DNA from 2 places in the Bartonella acomydis genome. Region 2 is predicted to be linked to the other one. Evidence: predicted binding sites of a transcription regulator. Region 2 holds the regulator's gene; the other holds the start of a gene.
What was found. The regulator LexA, encoded in region 2, represses DNA repair genes until DNA is damaged. The targets are predictions, from matches to a motif close to TGTTCNNNNTGTGTTCNG.

Region 1: a site for LexA is predicted at 7,555-7,572, ahead of dnaE (DNA polymerase III subunit alpha). Genes of this name have one in related genera too.

The regions. Positions count from the first base shown of each region.
Region 1 is NZ_BAABIY010000097.1:61,976-71,809, reverse strand. Features, by position in the region: gene ABD909_RS08315 (RNA degradosome polyphosphate kinase) at 1-1,848, opposite strand, end outside; gene ABD909_RS08310 (zinc-finger domain-containing protein) at 2,145-2,393, shown strand; gene ABD909_RS08305 (FAD-binding protein) at 2,428-3,678, shown strand; gene dnaE (DNA polymerase III subunit alpha) at 3,868-7,356, opposite strand; gene recG (ATP-dependent DNA helicase RecG) at 7,720-9,828, shown strand.
Region 2 is NZ_BAABIY010000002.1:35,676-45,509, forward strand. Features, by position in the region: gene ABD909_RS00635 (DUF3126 family protein) at 76-282, shown strand; gene radC (RadC family protein) at 335-1,144, opposite strand; gene map (type I methionyl aminopeptidase) at 1,162-1,992, opposite strand; gene sfsA (DNA/RNA nuclease SfsA) at 1,985-2,701, opposite strand; gene ABD909_RS00655 (RNA methyltransferase) at 3,009-3,845, shown strand; gene murI (glutamate racemase) at 3,838-4,650, shown strand; gene rpsD (30S ribosomal protein S4) at 4,833-5,450, shown strand; gene ttcA (tRNA 2-thiocytidine(32) synthetase TtcA) at 5,723-6,601, shown strand; gene rimO (30S ribosomal protein S12 methylthiotransferase RimO) at 6,642-7,955, opposite strand; gene lexA (transcriptional repressor LexA) at 8,080-8,793, opposite strand; tRNA gene ABD909_RS00685 (tRNA-Lys) at 9,697-9,772, shown strand.

The DNA of each region.
Region 1 (9,834 bases), on a different contig from region 2:
TTCATTCGGCAAATCTTCGCCGTTACCAAAACAAAACACACGACTATGTTCAAGAAAACGCCCTACAATTGACTTTGCACGAATATTATCCGAAATTCCCGGAATACCAGGACGCAAACAACATATGCCACGCACTACCAAATCAATCTGTACACCCGCTTGACTAGCACGATACAAAGCATCAATAATTTCAGGATCTACCAATGCATTAACTTTTATCCAAATAGCAGCAAACCGCCCCCGCTGCGCATTGATAATTTCTCCTTCAATATGCTCTAAAATACGACTACGCAATGTTAAAGGTGAAAAAGCAATCTTCATTGTTTCATTTGGACGTTCATATTGAGCAATATAATTAAACAATAATGCAACATCCTGGGCAATATCATCATCAATAGTAAAAAAAGAAAGATCGGTATAAACCTTAGCATTAATAGGATGATAGTTCCCCGTTCCAAGATGAACATAAGAGCACAAGCGCTTTCCTTCACGCCTCACAATAAGTGACATTTTAGCATGTGTTTTTAAGGTAACAAAACCAAAAATAACTTGAACACCGGCACGTTCAAGATCACGTGCCCAACGAATATTCGCCTCTTCATCAAAACGTGCTTTAAGCTCTACCAAAGCAGTCACAGACTTGCCCTGTTCAGCAGCCTCAATCAAAGCACTGACAATTGGACTATCATTCGATGTACGATAAAGAGTTTGTTTGATTTCCACAACATTCGGATCGTGAGCCGCTTGACGTAAAAATTGTACAACTACATCAAAAGATTCATAAGGATGGTGAATAACCATATCATTTTCACGAATAGCCGCAAAACAATCTCCCTTATGCACACGAATAGATTCAGGAAAACGAGGATTATAAGGGATAAATTTCAAGTCATCACGTGGAATAGAAACGATCTCTGAGACCATATTAAGCGCCAAAAGCCCATCAAGAATGCTGTTATAATTACCAGGAACAACAAGGCCATTTGTTATAAATTGACGTAAAGTATCCGGCATTTTCGCATCAAATTCAATTCGAATAACCTGGCCACGGCGGCGCCTCTTAAGAGCAGTTTCAAAAAAATGAACAAGGTTCCTCGCCTTTTCTTCTACTTCAATATCACTATCACGAATAACCCTAAATAGACCGCTTCCCTTAACTTCAAAATTGGGAAATATATAATCTATAAAAAAACTAATAACATCTTCACAGGCAATAAAACGAAAATTACTGTCCTCTTGAGGAAGAAGAATAAAACGCCTTAACGCCATTGGAAGTGGCAACAACACTATAGTAGAGGATTGATCAACACCCCGAGACAATTGGAGAGCAAGTGAAAGCCCTAAATTAGGAATAAATGGAAAAGAGTGAATAGAATTAACAGATAAAGGTTTGAGAACGGGAGCAATTGTATCAAGAAAATATTTTTTGAGCCATAATTTTTCAATTTCTGAAAGCTCATCAAAACAAATAATTTCAATGTTATTCTGTTTTAATTCATGACGTAAAATATGCAATTCTTGTAATTGATAAGTCTGCAATCGTGAAATCTCAGCTAACACAAAATCAAGTTGCTCTTGCGGTGTACATCCATCTGCACTGCAAGTTGTAACTCCAGAACGAATTTGAGCAACAAGTCCAGCAACACGAACCATAAAAAATTCATCAAGATTTGCTGCAGAAATAGAAAGAAATTGTAGCCGTTCTAATAAAGGATGCCTTGGATTAGTCGCCTCCATTAATACACGTGTATTAAATTGTAACCATGAAAATTCTCTATTCACAAACCTCTTCGGATTTTTCATTGTTATATCCGATAGAGAAATTTGATCTGCCACCCTCTGTTCCATATAGTTTAGCTAAGCTTCCTCTATACTTTCTAACGTTCTTATGATTAAATATCTCATAGAACACTTTATAATATCTTACCCTTTAATAATGCATTTTTCTCATGTTATTGACATTAAATATTTGAAATTATTGCTAATACGCAAAGTGCTAAAAACAGAGAATGAACCCATTAACATAAAAGACAGTGCGTTTGTTTTTTAAGCACCTTGCATTATCATAAGCTTTATTACAAACTCATCTATGTAAAAAGTACAAATCATACCTGATGAGACAATTTTATCCGGAGCTTGATACCATGGCTGATCATAAAATTCCCCACTTCCAAAACAACCTTGGATATAAAATAATCGAGATCGGTGTAAAAAAATTTATGTGTGTGGGTGCTACACAACCGTTCGACCATCCCCATATTTTTATTGACATGGGGGCAGCTGATGAAAAAATTTGCCCTTATTGTTCAACACTTTATCGTTATGTTTCCTCATTATCATACAATCAAACGAACCCAACAGGATGTTTATATCATCCTCAAAATTCATTATAAAGCATTTTCTGCTTTTTCAATATGAAGAAAACTTATGGATCAATCGCCAATCATCGTTGGAGGAGGAATTGCCGGTTTAAGCACCGCTTTGGCACTCGCCCATAAAGGAATAGCAAGTACTCTTATCGAAAAATGTCAACAGCTTGAAGCTGTAGGGGCTGGTATTCAGCTTACTCCAAATGCGACACGTATACTTGCTCAATGGGGAATTCTTGATAAACTTACGGAAATGGGAACAATACCCCATTTCCTTGAATTAAGAGATGGGATATCTTTAAAAACGCGTTTGCGTGTTGATCTTATCAATTTGTCGGAAAAAAATTGGAAGTTCCCTTATATTACACTTCATCGCGCTGCCTTACAAAAAATTTTATACAACGCTGTTATAGGAAATTCTTTTATTAAATATAAAACAGGCGAAACTGTTATATCAGCTACTCCTATGGAATCTGGTGGCATTCATATAAAAACGACCAAAACAGATGCATCAAATCAAACAAAACAACAGCAATTTTACTCAGCACCGCTTCTTATCGGATGTGATGGAGTTTGGTCAACATTACGGCAATTAACACCTTTTCATGAAAGAGCAGATTTTAGTGGCTTTATTGCGTGGCGTGCTACAGCAGAATTCAAAAATCTTCCTAAAGATTTTTGTTCTTTATTGCAAAATGTGAAAACAATTACTGCTTGGATGGGACCTCAAAATCATCTTGTTGTCTATCCTCTTCAATCATCAGCAGAACTATTTAATTTTGTAGCCATCACACATGGAGAAAATTCAAAAGAAGGATGGACGCATAAAGGAAATAAAGAAAATTTGAAAGCTCTTTTTAAAGATTGGCATATGCAAATTTTGCAAATCTTTGACCATATTGATGCGTGGAGCTATTGGCCACTCTTTCAAATGAAACAACACCGTTTTTTAGGCTTAGAAAGACAAGTGTTTGTTGGGGATAGTGCACATGCAACCCTTCCTTTTGCAGCACAAGGTGCTGCTATGGCAATAGAAGATGCGGCCACATTAGCAGAAATACTCTCTTATAAAGATCTTTCATTAACAAAAGGGCTTTCACTTTATAAAGAAATACGTACACCTCGAATGAGAGCCGTAAAAAAACGAGGAGATTTTAACAGAATAGCCTACCATGCAACTGGCCCCATAGCAATTGCACGTAATTTTATCATGAAAATTCGCACACCAGAGAGCATCATGTCTAACCTTCATTGGCTTTATAGCTATGATGCTATAAATTCCATAAATGCGTATGGTAAAAACTTATAATTCCTCTACATTTCGGCTATACAAATCAAAAAGCATATCTTCTCAACTTTATTGATTGAGCAAGCAATTTAATATAACTTACAGTAATAAAAGAAAAAATTTTTAGAATTTATAATCCAATAAAAAACTAAACCATCCATAAAGCTAAAAATCTCTTTCAAGACAAGCGTTCACTTTACAATTCTTGATTTAAGTTAACTCCACATCAATAATGCCCTGAATAGCTTTCATAGAACTTGCTACACGTGAATTAACCTTATATCGCTTTGGGAGTGTAATTTCGACCTCTCGTAATCCATCTTCTTGAATCAAAATAAGCCCTACCTCCCCATTCCCTCCGGGACTTAAATTTTGCTCAATCTGCGATAGCATATCAACCGTTTTTATAAAGAGGCGCATCATTTTGTGATTCTGTGATGCTTCCTTTTCCAAAGAGTGGGCTGTCTCTAATCGCAAATTCACACCTTCAGAACGATTTTCGGCACTCACCGTAATAATAAAAGATTTTCCAGGTTCTAGTATCGCTTCATAATCGGAAAGTGTCTCAGAAAAGAGAACTGTCTCATACTGCCCACTCGTATCAGAAAAATGAATAATCCCCATTTTCTTACCAGACTTTGTTTTACGTACTTGTTTTGCCACAACAGTTCCAGCTAACCTTGCAGCAGTAGCCCCTCCTTTGACAGCATTGGCAAAATGAGCCCAACTTTGTACACGTTTTTTAGCAAGAATCGTTTGATATTCATCCAAAGGATGCGCAGAAAAGTAAAAACCTATTGCTTGAAACTCTCGATGCAGTTTTTCATCCAGTAACCACGGAGACGTTTGCGATAAAACTAAAGGCTCTTTTAATCCCCCCATCATGCCAAATATATCAATTTGTCCACTAGAATTGTTTTCGAGAATACGAAGTGCACGTGCATGAAGCGTTCCAAGACTTGCCAATAAAATCTCACGTGCAATATGAAAGCAATCAAAAGCGCCAGCACAAATCAAACTTTCCATCGCACGTTTATTTACAATACGCGGATCAATACGCGCACAAAAATCTTCTAGATCTTTAAAAACTTTCTTCCCACGACAAGCAACAATATGATCTACAACGGCTTCCCCTACACCTTTAATGGCAGCAAGAGAATAATAAATACAGTTATCGCCAACCTCAAAAACACGATATGATGTTTGCACACAAGGAGCAATAACTTTAATACCTAACCTTAATGCTTCACGCCGAAAATCATTTAACTTATCCGTATTTGTCATATCATAAGTCATTGAAGCGGCTAAAAACTCAACGGGATGATGTGCTTTCATATAGGCAGTTTGATAAGAAACAATCGCATAAGCAGCAGCATGTGATTTATTAAAACCATAATCTGCAAATTTTGCTAAAAGATCAAAAATAATATTAGCTTGATCTTTATCAACACCACCAGCAACGGCTCCATTTACAAAACGCGTACGCTGTTGTTGCATTTCTTTATGAATCTTTTTACCCATAGCGCGCCGCAATAAATCCGCTTCTCCAAGCGAATAACCAGCAAGCACCTGAGCAATCTGCATCACTTGCTCCTGATAGACAATAACACCTTGTGTTTCTTTAATCAGATGATCTATTTTAGGATGAATAGAAGCAATTTCCTCTTCTCCATGTTTACGTGCGTTATAGGTTGGGATGTTCTCCATTGGTCCAGGACGATAAAGCGCAACAAGAGCAATAATATCTTCAATACAATCAGGCCTCATTCCAATCAGTGCCTTACGCATACCAGCACTTTCCACTTGAAACACACCAACTGTTTCACCACGTGCCATCATAGCATAGGTTTCCTCATCATTGAGAGGAATATTCGACAAATCTATTTTGACTGCCTTTCGTGCAACAAAATCTACTGCCATTTTCAAAACAGTAAGTGTTTTTAATCCAAGAAAATCAAATTTGACCAGCCCTGCTTGTTCCACATATTTCATGTTAAATTGTGTCACAGGCATATCGGAACGCGGATCACGATACATCGGGATAAGCTCTGAAAGCGGCCTATCACCAATCACAATTCCTGCTGCATGAGTTGATGCATGACGATAAAGCCCCTCCAACTGAAGTGCGATATCTAATGTTCGTCCAATGAGAGGATCTTTTTTCTTTTCTTCCTCAAATTTAGGTTCATCTTTGATAGCATCCGCTAATTCAATTTGACTACCAGGTTTAGCAGGAACCAATTTTGTAAGATAATCCACCTGGCGATAAGGAACTTCCAAAACACGTCCAACATCCCGCAACACCGCACGTGCTTGTAATTTACCGAAGGTAATAATTTGCGCAACTTGATCACGTCCATATTTTTTCTGCACATAATGAATCACTTCTTCGCGCCGCTCTTGACAAAAGTCGATATCAAAATCCGGCATCGATACACGATCTGGATTCAGAAAACGTTCAAAGAGAAGAGAAAAACGTAATGGATCAACATCAGTAATAGTCAATGCATAAGCCACAAGTGACCCAGCACCAGAACCACGCCCTGGACCAACGGGAATACCATGAGCTTTCGCCCATTTTATAAAATCTGAAACGATAAGAAAGTAGCCAGAAAATTGCATACGTGTAATAACAGAAACTTCATAATCAAGCCGCTGTTCATAATCTGCAATGCTATATCCTTCAGCCAATCCAATTGTCTCGAGGCGTATTTTCAAACCAGCTTTTGCTTGATTTAACAATTCACTATCTTCTACCTCTAAACTACAGTTTGAATCAACAGATTTCTCGATAAAACGAGGTAATATTGGTTTTCGAACTGGCGTAGCAATATGACAACGCAATGCAATTTCAACACTGTTTTCTAAAGCTTCTGGAAGATCAGAAAACAATGTCACCATTTCATCTTGTGATTTCAAATAATGATCTGGCGTCACACGCTTACGCTCTGGATTAGAGACAATTTGTCCTTCCGCAACCGCCATAAGCGCATCATGAGCCTCATACCCTTCTTTATTCAGAAAAAAAGCTTCATTGGTTGCCACAAGAGGAATTTCATATTTATAGGCCAACTCAATAAGTGCAGCTTCTATTTGTCGATCAAAAGAACCATGCCGCTGTAATTCTACATAGAGACGATCGGCAAAAACTTTTTTTAAATCGGTTAAACGTTTAATAGCACGTTCTTTTTTCTCTTCTGTTAAAGAAAAATTAATAGGTCCTCCCTTACCACCTGTTAAAGCAATGATTCCTTCACTACATGATGACAGCCAATCGATTTTGATATGAGGCGGATCAGTATTAGATTTTTCAAGGTAAGCACGGCTGACAAGACGCACTAAATGTGCATAACCAATCTCACTTGCAGCGAATAAAACAAGAGAGCAGAAATCAGCAGGATGGTGCCCTTGGGAAGGAAGCAAATTATCACCTTCATCGGCAAAATCAATTGCAAGCTGGCAACCAATAATCGGTTGTATTCCATAAGAGAAACAATATTGCGAAAATTCTAAAGCACCAAATAAATTATTTGTATCAGTAATAGCAATCGCTGGTGTATGATCTGAAATTGCATGCTGAACAATTTGCGGAATCTTTAAAGCTCCCTCGAGCAGTGAATAAGCAGAATGCACCCTCAAATGAATAAAGCGAGGAAGGGTATTCTTTTTATCTCCTATTTTTCTTTTATCTTCTACCACTCTCACAATACCCCACTACAAAATAAATTGTTTAAATCGCAGCTCTTATCTGCCTTAACAAGAGAGAACTTGCTCAGTTATCTCACCTTTAATCTATAAGTTTATCACCCCTGCATATGAGCAAGCTGTTTCAGTTTATTGCTATTTATAAAAGACTTTCATCAAGAAAATATCTCTATTCACAGCAAATAAATAGATAAAAACAAAAAGAGAAAATCATAGAGAATATTATGAATATTGCTACTCTTTCTTGCACTTTTTATTTTATGCATTCTTTAAATTTTGATTTTTCTGCTATGACTTATCCCCAAAAAGCTCTTTCAAAGCACTAGAAAAAACAAAAAGAGCAAGCTAAATTTACTTATGCTTCCAAGCCTTATTGTCCCCCTTTTTCATTCTATTCGTATCCTTTCTGGGATTACACCAAAAGTTTATAGCTTGTTAGCAAAAGTCTTAAACATAAATCTCACGCAACGCGAACCCACCCTTATTGATCTTCTTCAATTAATGCCCCATTCCGTTATAGATCGTAGAATACGTCCAACTATTGCTGATGCACAAGAAGGAGTTACCATTACTCTTGAAATTGTTATCGATCAGCATCAGCCACCACCAATGGGCCGTAATCGATTACCTTATCGGGTCACAGCACATGATCTAACAGGAAAAATAAATTTAGTTTTCTTTCATGCTCAATCTACTTGGTTAAGAAAACAACTTCCGGAAGGAAAAAAAGTCATTGTATCAGGCAAAGCTGAACGTTTTAACGGGCAGCTGTCAATGGTACATCCCGACCATATCATAGCAAGCGAACAATCACACCAAATGCCCTTAGTCGAACCCATTTACCCCTCTACTGCTGGCCTTTCGACAAAAACCCTAAGACGTGCAATACAAAATGCCCTTGATTATATTCCTCTTTTACCAGAATGGATAGAAGAAAGTGTCAAAAAACAGCACAATTTTTCTTCTTTTCCCGTTGCTTTACGCCGTATTCATGCCCCCATCGATCCCAATGATTTAACTCTAGAGAGTGCAGCACGCAAACGTCTCGCCTATGATGAATTGCTTGCTTGTCAATTGGCTCTTGGACTGGTGCGTTTGCAAACAAAATCTCTTGTTGGAACATCTCGACCGCCAACAGGTGTTTACACTAAAAAATTGCTGCAAGTTCTTCCCTTTCAACTGACAAATGGACAAACAAAAGCAATACATGACATTGCCAATGATCTTGCTTCAGCAAAGCCAATGCTAAGACTTCTTCAAGGTGATGTAGGAGCAGGAAAAACCGTCGTGGCACTCATGGCAATGGCACAAATTGCTGAAAATTCAGGACAATCCGCTTTAATGGCCCCAACAGAAGTTCTTGCTAGGCAACACTTTGCAACAATTACCTCGTTTGCCGAAAAAATTGGCTTACAAACAGTTCTTTTAACAGGCAGAGAAAAAGGAAAAGTACGTACAAATATTTTGAAAGCTATTCACTCAGGTCAAGCTTCTCTTATTATCGGAACCCATGCGCTCATACAAGAAAATGTTTCCTATCATAATCTTTCCCTCACCATTATCGATGAACAACACCGTTTTGGTGTACATCAACGTCTTGCCCTTACAGCAAAAGGTCATAAGCCTGATATGCTCGTCATGACTGCTACTCCAATTCCGCGCACACTGGTTTTAACAGCTTTTGGCGACATGGATGTCTCTCAACTTACAGAAAAACCCGTGGGACGACAGCCCATTACAACAGCAACACTTTCTTTAAAACGCATTGATGAACTCATAGAACGCATTACCCTTGCAATAGAAAAAGGAGAAAAGCTCTATTGGATTTGTCCTTTAGTGGAAGAATCGACAGCTCTTGAACTCACTTCAATTGAAAGTCGTTTTGCTCTTCTCCAAGAGCGATTTGGAGCGCGTGTTGGGATAATACATGGCAAAATGTCAACAGATGAAAAAGCAGCAGCAATGGCTTCCTTTAAAGATGGAAAGATAAATATTTTAGTTGCAACCACAGTCATTGAAGTAGGCGTAGATATTCCCGATGCTTCGATCATTGTCATTGAACATGCGGAACATTTTGGTCTTTCACAACTACATCAACTGCGTGGTCGTGTAGGACGGGGAGATAAAAAATCCTCTTGTATTTTGCTCTACAAAGATCCCCTAACAAAAATGGCTGCAACACGTCTTAATATTATACGTGCTACAGAAGATGGTTTTAAAATTGCTGAAGAGGACTGGCGCCTGCGAGGAGAAGGAGAGCTTTTAGGCACACGACAATCTGGCATGCCCGAGTTCCACATAGCAAATCTTGCTGTACATAGTGATCTTTTATCAATGGCAAGAAGAAATGCACGCCTATTCCTACAACGTGATCCGCACCTTTCCTCAGAACAAGGACAAGCTTTACGTTTACTTCTTTATCTTTTTGGACGCGAAGATGCTACACGTTTACTGCGAGCAGGATAATAATAA
Region 2 (9,834 bases):
ATCTTTACAGAATCTTAGGAGTGCCTTATTGCCTTTCAGAATTTGATTTGAGAGTCTCAAAAACAGGAGAGCATAGTGAATGCTGATGAAATAAAAAAACTTGATAGTTATTTTAAAAACATATTCCAAAATTCAGCATTGCAAGTAAAAGCGCGACCTAAAAAGGATGATTCTTGTGAGCTTTATATTGGGAATGAGTTTTTAGGTATTATCTATCGAGATGAAGATGAGGATGAATTATCTTATAATTTCTCAATGGCGATATTGGATATTGATTTATGAAATTGATTCGTTGTGAGTAATTAGATATATTTTTTTTAATTTAATAAGATTTTTATATGAGTCTTAATGCTTTAAAGCTCGTATATTCGTTTCGTGCAATAATAAGGTGATCATGGATAGTGATGCCGAGTGCGTTTGCTGCATCTTTTAACATATGTGTCATTGTTATATCTGCTTTAGAAGGTTTTGCATCACCAGAAGGGTGATTATGTACTATGATAAGGCTTGATGCGGATAATTCCAAAGCGCGAGAGATAACTTCACGCGGATAGACAGGGGTGTGATCGATGGTTCCAGTTTGTTGCACTTCATCAGCAAGCAAGCCATTTTTTTTGTCAAGAAATAAAATACGAAATTGTTCGCGTGTTTCATGAGCCATAACGGCTTTACAGTAAGCTAATACTTTATCCCATGATGAGAAAATATCACGTTTAAACAACTCTGCACGAGCAAGACGTCCAGCAACATCTGAAATAATTTTTAAATCAATTGCAGTTGCTGGTCCACATCCTTGAATCTCTTGCAGTCGATGAATATCAGCACCCAATACATCTGCTAATGAACCAAAACGCGCTAGTAAGTTTTTAGCTATCGGTTTTGTATTTGCTCTGGGGATAGTGCGGAAAAGTAATAATTCAAGGTATTCATAATCTTCAATTGCATTGCCTTTGGACTTTAAATAGCGCTTACGAAGACGTTCACGATGTCCTTGGTAATGCTTAATCTGTGAATTCTTTTGCAGCCTTTTCGTTTTTATTTCTGATATTGGATTAAGTGGTGAAGTTGATGTCAATGCAAAATGATCATTTTGGATAAAGTGATCATTTTTGATATCTCCCTTTTTATTTATTTTTTTAGCCATGACATTTCTATATTTATTTACACACTTGAGCTTGGAATATAAAAAATATCTTTAGGAGATTGTGTAAAAATTTCATATCCCTCATTTGTGACACCAATTGTATGTTCGTATTGTGCGGTAAGAGAGCGATCCCGTGTAACAGCAGTCCAGCCATCAGATAAAATCTTAACCTGTGGCTTCCCAAGGTTGATCATTGGTTCAATTGTAAACATCATGCCTTTTTTTAGTTCTATTCCTTCTCCAGGATTTCCATAATGGAGAATATTGGGCGCATCATGAAAAAGCTGACCAATTCCATGTCCACAAAAATCTCTTACAATTGAGCATCGTTCAGCTTCTGCATAATGTTGAATAGCTGCACCAATATCACCTGTAGTCGCACCAGGCCTGACTACAGCAATCCCTCTCATAAGACTCTCATAAGTTACTTTTAACAGACGTTCTGCAGCACGTTTAATTTTCCCAACAGGATACATGCGACTTGAATCTCCATGCCAGCCATCGAGAATAAAGGTCACATCAACATTAACAATATCGCCTTCTTGCAAGGTTCTTTTATTGGGAACACCATGGCATACAACATGATTGATAGATGTACAGCATGAATGACCATATCCATGATAATTTAAGTCTGCAGGAAGAGCTCCTTTTTGGGCACCAAAAATAAAAACAAAGTCATCAATTTCTTGGGTTGTAACACCAGGCTTAATAACATCTGTAAGTGCATCAAGACATTCTGCAGCAATACAACCAACGTTGCGCATTTTAGCAAAAGCATACTCATCAAAAATACGGATTTGTCCATTAAATTTTAAGGGTATTTTATTATATTCAATATAGTCAGTCATTGCTTTTTCTGTTTTCTATTTTCACTTGGTGAATCGGAAAAATACCTTCTACACTTACGTGGCATTTTACGGCATAAAATTCTACCCCTGATTTTAATGCTAAATTAAATTCGCGTCCATAGGTTGGATCAAGGTCATGGCAGATTGTGAAAGATGTGCAATCCTCTCGTTGAATGATATAAAGCATGGCTGCTCGTTTTCCTTGTTGTACGATTTTTATAAGTTCTTCAAGATGACGTGCACCACGTTTTGTTATGCTATCAGGAAATTCTGCTAATCCTTTGTGGCGAATAAAATGCACATTTTTAACTTCTAAATAACAGTCGGGTAGGATGCCATCACACAGAAGAAAGTCAATCCGTGACTGCAGACCATAACATTGTTCTTTCAAAATTGTTTTATATCCACTTAACTCCGGTAGTAGTCCATTTTGAATGGCTTCTAGTGCAAGCTTGTTAGGTAAAGTTGTATTGATGCCAACCAAAGTATTATTTGCTTCAACAATTTCTAATTGATATGCGTATTTTCGTTTGGAATTGTTATGATATGAAAGCCAAATATTGGAGTTTGGCGTTGTTAAACCAAGCATTGAGCCTGTATTAGGAACAGATACGGTGAAAATATGTTGGTCGTCCCATTTAACATCCGCAAGAAAACGTTTATAACGATGGATAAGTTTTGCAGGAAAAAGTTTTGGAATAAAAAGCATATTTCTTTTTTAGAAGGCATAATTTTATAATTCAACTTAGATTATACATTGTAAGCATTATAGCATATGAAATCATGCATCGTTAATGTTAAGGTGCCTTACATAATTACTCTCAGGGCTGAAAACAAAAGTTTTTTTTGCTTGCACAATTTATTATTAATCATCTTCATCATACAATTTGAATAAAAAGATAATATTGGCTGTAATGTGTTACGAAGCAGGTTATTTCTTGAAATATTCTCTTTAAAAGATTGTGCTCAACAAAAATCAGCTATAGGAGCGTAATACATAGAATTAGGTAGAATTGATGGCTGGAACCAATAAGAATCGTAAAAATTTAACTGAAGGTCCAATTATTATTTTAGTCGAACCACAACTGCCCGAGAATATTGGTATGGTAGCAAGGGCGATGGCAAACTTTGGACTTTCTAAACTTCGATTAGTGAAGCCTCGAGAAATATTTCCAAATGAAAAAGCCAGAGCAGCGGCGAGTAAAGCAGATCATGTCATTAATGGTACTGTCGTTTTTGATACATTGCGTGAAGCGATTGCTGATTTGCATTATGTTTTTGCCACAACAGCACGTGAAAGATGCGGCTTTAAAACCGTAAAAAGTGCTGTTGAGGCAGCAAAAATATTACGTCAGCGTGAGGGTATTGGACATAAAACGGGTATTTTATTTGGAAGAGAAAGGTGGGGGTTAGAAAATGATGAAATCAGTCTTGTTGATGAAATCATTACTTTTCCAGTTAATCCTGCTTTTGCCTCCCTTAATATTGCGCAAGCGGTTTTGCTGATGTCTTACGAATGGATGAAGTCAGGTTTGGAAAATGTGAGCGATACGGCTTTTCGTGCTGTAGAGATGGAGCCAGCCAATAAAGAAACATTTCATGGTTTTTTATCTCAATTAGAGGATGCTTTGGATATTCGTGGGTATTTTAGACCACGAGAACGCAAAGAAGTGATGCTTGCAAATCTGCGTTCTGTTTTTACACGTGCTCATTTTGGTGAATCTGAGATTCGCTTACTACGGGGCGTTATCTCTTCATTGGATCATTTTTCTCCTCAATTACCGCGAGGAAGTGGGGCACCCGTAGATCGTGAACGTAAAAAATTAAAAACAAATGGAAAAACTGATGGATAAACGGCCTATTCTTTTTTTTGATAGTGGCATTGGCGGTTTAACAGTGTTAAGAGAAGTACGCATTCTTATTCCTGAAATGCAATTTATTTATGTTGCTGATGATGCGGGATTTCCTTATGGAAATTGGGAAGAAAATATCCTAAAAGATCGAATTTTAAAGGTCTTTACAAATCTTTTAAAGCTTTATAAGCCTGCTTTATGTGTCATCGCATGCAATACCGTTTCTACACTGATGATGACAGATTTACGAGAAAAATTCCCCCATACTCTTTTTGTAGGAACAGTTCCTGCAATTAAATTAGCCGCTGAACAAACCAAATCTGGTTTTATTTCAGTATTAGCCACTCCTGGAACAGTTAAGCGTACTTATACGCATGAATTAATCAATTCTTTTGCTGCTCAATGTCATGTTCAGCTTGTTGGCAGTGAAAAACTTGCCGGATTTGCTGAAGATTATTTGCGTGGAAAGCCTGTAGATTTGAAAGAATTACGTCATGAAATTCTTCCCTGCTTTGTCGAGAAAAATGGCAAATATACTGATATTATTGTCTTAGCTTGTACGCATTATCCTTTTTTGCTTAGCTTTTTTCGTGAACAAGCTTTATGGCCTGTTGAATGGATTGATCCGGCAAAAGCTATCGCCAAACACACAAGGTCATTATTACCAGAAAGAGTGCGTTCCAAAAGCATAAAAAAACATAAAGATTTTGCTGTATTTACATCGCAAAATATAACTTCTTCAACGGCGCATTTGTTAAAAGGATTTTACTTAAATATCATGAAAGGAGTTGACTTTGGGATTTAAGATCAATAAAAGTGCTTGTGGCTTTTTTTCTTAAGAAAATGGCATTAATTGACGTGTCCCGTGGATAGTTTTGCCTATCATTATGTAAAAGTATCCTGTCAGTCTTTACATCCAAAGGCAGAGGAGGGCGCGTTTCCTTGAGATCTTCTAAGATCTTGTCTTTTATTTTTAAAGGAAATGCGATGAGTAAACGCGAAACAACGAAATATAAAATTGACCGCCGTATGGGAGAAAATATTTGGGGGCGTCCAAAATCTCCTGTTAATCGTCGTGATTATGGTCCAGGTCAGCATGGACAACGCCGTAAAGGAAAGCTTTCTGATTATGGTGTGCAATTACGTGCTAAGCAGAAATTAAAAGGATTTTACGGTGATATTTCGGAAAAGCAATTCCGTAAAACTTATGAAGAAGCTGCTCGCCGGCGTGGTGATACTGGTGAAAATCTCATCGGACTTTTGGAATCGCGTTTGGATGCTGTTGTCTATCGCGCTAAATTTGTGCCAACAATCTTTGCTTCTCGCCAATTTATCAATCATGGGCATGTTAATGTGAACGGGCGGCGCACAAATATTCAATCATATCGTTGTAAACCAGGTGATGTTATTGAAGTTCGTGAAAAATCAAAACAGCTTGTTTTGGTCCTAGAATCTGTGCAGTTAGCAGAACGTGATGTCCCTGAATATATTGAAGCAGATCATAAACAAATGAAAGCAACGTTTTCCCGTGTTCCTGCTTTTGCGGATGTTCCTTATGCTGTGCAAATGGAACCGAATTTGGTTGTTGAGTTTTATTCCCGTTAAATTTTCTATGGAGGTATGTTGCTCTTTTTTGTTTTAGTATATGCTCAAAAGTGGCGCATCGCTTTATAGTTTTTAAAGTTAACAAATAGCCTTTATGAATGGTGCTATATCAAGTTTATTGTTATATGTAGCAATATGACTTGTGTAGCTCCATTTCTTTTTTATTTATCTTATTTTATAGGTGCGCTGAGTATCTTTTAAAGCTGTATGATGTCTGTTGTTGTCTCTGTTATTCTTGCAGAAAGCTACTTATTGTGCAGGATTATGCTATTATGGATAATATTTCAGTCGAATATCAAACAATGGAAGAGAATGGTAAAAAGACAGCTTCTTTGCTGAGAGGAATTAATGATTGTCATCCGATTTTTCGGGATGCTCCTTCGACTGTAGAATTTCATAAACTACGTAAACGGCTTTTACGTCATGTGCGGCAAGCATTGGATGATTTTTCTATGCTTTCCTCAGGAAAAAAATGGCTTATTGCTTTATCGGGTGGCAAGGATTCTTATGGTTTGCTTGCACTTCTTTTAGACTTAAAATGGCGTGGTCTTTTACCTGTTGAAATTTTGGCTTGTAATCTTGATCAAGGACAACCAGGTTTTCCAAAACACATTCTTCCAGATTTTTTAAATTCTTATCAAATTCCATATCGCATTGAATATGAGGATACTTATTCTATTGTTACGGATAAATTAGTGGAAACACAAACTTATTGTTCACTTTGTTCTCGATTGCGGCGCGGTAATTTGTATCGTATAGCACGTGAAGAGGGATGTTCTGCATTAGTTCTTGGACATCATCGTGATGATGTTTTAGAAACGTTTTTTATGAATTTATTCCATGGTGGTCGATTAGCAGCTATGCCTGGAAAGCTTATAAATAACGAAGGAGATCTTTTTGTTTTGCGTCCTCTCGTTTATGCTGCTGAGGAAGATATGGAAAAATTTTCACAAGCAATGCAGTTTCCTATTATTCCTTGCAATCTTTGTGGTAGTCAAGATGGTTTACAACGCAATGCAATGAAAAAAATGCTAAAAGATATTGAAAAAAGAATGCCAGGACGTAAAGATACCATGATTCGCGCTTTAGCAAATATCCGCTTAAGTCATTTGCTCGATAAAAAAAGTTTTGATTTTGCAAACTTATTATAAAGCTGAATTATGGAGCATAGTGAAATCTTAAATTTTATCTTTAAACAGCAATCCCATAAAGGTCATAAGCATCTGATTTTTCAATTTTGACTGTAACAAATTCACCAACACGAAGTGGTCGTCGTGATGATATGTGTACAACACCATCTATTTCTGGAGCATCATATTGGCTACGGCCTTTAGCAATTTTTCCTTGACTTTCATCGATCAAAACTTGGAGTCTTTTTCCGATTTTCTTCTTTAAAAGCTGTGTAGAAATTTGTTGTTGTTTTGCCATAAAGCGATGCCAGCGACTTTCTTTTACTTCTTCAGAAATATTTTCTAGTCCTAAATCATTGGCGACAGCACCTTTGATTCCTTCATATTTAAAACATCCCGCGCGTTCAATTTTTACTTCTTCTAGCCATTCAAGAAGTATATTAAAATCTTCATTTGTTTCGCCTGGAAAGCCAACAATAAATGTTGATCGTAAAGCGAGATCTGGACAAATTGCTCTCCACTTTTCAATTCTACGATTTGTTTTTTCCATAAGAGCAGGACGTTTCATATTGCGTAAAACAGTTGGTGATGCATGTTGAAAAGGTATATCCAGGTAAGGGAGAATTTTTTTTGCCGCCATAAGCTCAATAACTTCATCTACATGAGGATAAGGATAAACATAATGCATGCGTATCCAAATGCCCATATCACCAAGTTCACGGCAAAGATCAAAAAATTTTGCTTTTACACTGCGGTCTTTCCAAGGACTTTCAAGATATTTAAGATCAATACCATAAGCACTGGTGTCTTGTGAGATAACTAGGAGCTCTTTTACACCAGCTTTTACAAGCTTTTCAGCTTCGCGAAGAACATCATCGACAGGGCGTGAAATAAGATCACCACGTAGAGTAGGGATAATACAAAAACTACATCGATTAGAACAACCTTCAGAAATTTTTAAGTAAGCATAATGGCGAGGTGTTAAACGAATACCTTGTGGAGGAACTAAATCGATAAATGGATCATGAATAGGAGGAATTGCTGTATGAACAGCTTCTATAACACTTTCGTAATCCTGTGGTCCTGTAATAGCTAATATATTAGGATGGTTTTGGCGAATAACATCAGGATCCGCACCAAGACAACCAGTCACAATAACTTTACCATTTTCTTTGAGTGCTTTATCAATATTGGTTAATGATTCATTTCGAGCAGAATCAAGAAAACCACAAGTATTTACAACAACAACATCAGCACCTTGATGTTTCCGTGAAATTTCATAACCTTCAGACCGCAGTCTTGTAATAATTCGTTCAGAATCTACCAATGCTTTTGGACATCCCAGAGAAACGAAACTAATACGAGGTGCTGTCATGATAATCCTGCAACTTTATAATTATTAAATTTTCATTTGCTGTTTTTAATTCATTAAAAATAAAAATGCTCTTTATCTTTGACACATATGCAATATAAATTACCATAAAGCTATTTTTTTATTTTTAATATTTGCGAATGAGTCCAATCAGTTTACCCTGTATCTGTATACGTTCAGATCCATATATCCGCGTTTCATAATGAGGGTTTGCTGCTTCTAATGCAATGAAAGCGCCTTTGCGTCGATAACGTTTTAAAGTTACTTCTTTGTCATCAATGAATACAATAACAATTTCACCTGATGTTGCTGTGCTCTGACGTTTGACAATAATAATATCCTTATCAAAAATACCAGCTTCGATCATAGAATCATCTCTAACTTCTAATGCATAATGCTCGCCTAAATTAATCATATCTGGTGGTAAGGAGAGGGAGCCTGTTTGTTGCAATATAGTGGAAATGGGCATATTTGCTGCAATACGCCCCATAATAGGAATAGTGACATTTTTTGTTTTTTCTTCCTCAAAATTATCAAGATCATTGAAGTTTTTTGATATTTTTCTTTTATTTTTCTCTATCATATTGGGAGAAATTTTACGCGCTAAAGAAAGATTAAATGTTATTTTATCAGGAAGTCGAATCACCTCTACTGCACGGGCACGATTTGGCAAACGACGTATAAAGCCCCGTTGTTCTAGGGCTATCATGAGCTTATGAATGCCAGATTTTGAAGAAAGCTCTAATGCTATTTTCATTTCATCAAAGGAAGGAGGAATACCAGTTGCTTTCATATGATTATGAATAAACAACAGTAGTTCATATTGTTTACATGTTAGCATTCAATATTCCCATCAAAAGAACAAAAAATGAAGAAAAGAAAATATATGTGCTTATAATTATGCTGTAATTTTATAAGATAAAATAAAAATATTTATTTCTTATTTATTTTATAAATTTTATTTTATCTATATTAAAAATATTTTTACTATATTGTATTGCATATACAAATATTAACACACGTGAGAAATAAAATTTAAAAACATATTTTTTCTCTCTTTCATAAGACGTATTAACCTAAAATAAATTATGTCACCTATTGAAAGAAAGATTCTTGAAAAAAATTAGCTATTTCATAATTTTACCATACAGAGCTCAAGTAAACGATATTTTGCTTATTTGGTCAGAAAAGCTAGCGTATTGCATATTATTCCACGATAATTATTTAAAAAAATATTGAGTGACAATTTTATTGTCAGGAGTGATATTTTCAATTTGTATTAAACTTTTCCGATTTATCTTTGCTTTGTTTTCCTTATAATAATGAGATTTTCCAATATGCACTTATTGTCCATTAGAAAAGTTGCACTCATATATATTTTTAGTAAGATGTGCTGCCTATCTTTCAGCTAATATATTTTTTCTTTTGCCCTATGTATTAAACTCAACAATGGAGCATATCGCTGTTTTCTTCGGTGTTGTGATTAACCATATTTACCGTTTTTATAATATGCATGTTTTCGTATTTTAAAAGTTATAATGTATTTTATGTCTAAATTTTTCTTTTTATTCGAACTTAAAATGGAGAAAAAAAGATTGTATCCACAGTGATCGAGAAAGGAGAAAGGCCAGAAAAGTATTGATAACTAAACCGAATAATAATATTTTTTGCAAAAGGTGTTGACCAAATGAAAAGTCAACCGTATGTTCCTCTCACTTTCTACAGAGCAGAATAGCTTTTGTGGGAGCGCGTAGCTCAGTTGGTAGAGCAACTGACTTTTAATCAGTAGGTCCAGGGTTCGAATCCCTGCGCGCTCACCAACTCTAAATAAGATCAATGAATTTCTACAAAAGTTTTAGGAATTTTTGTTGCTTTGGTTCTT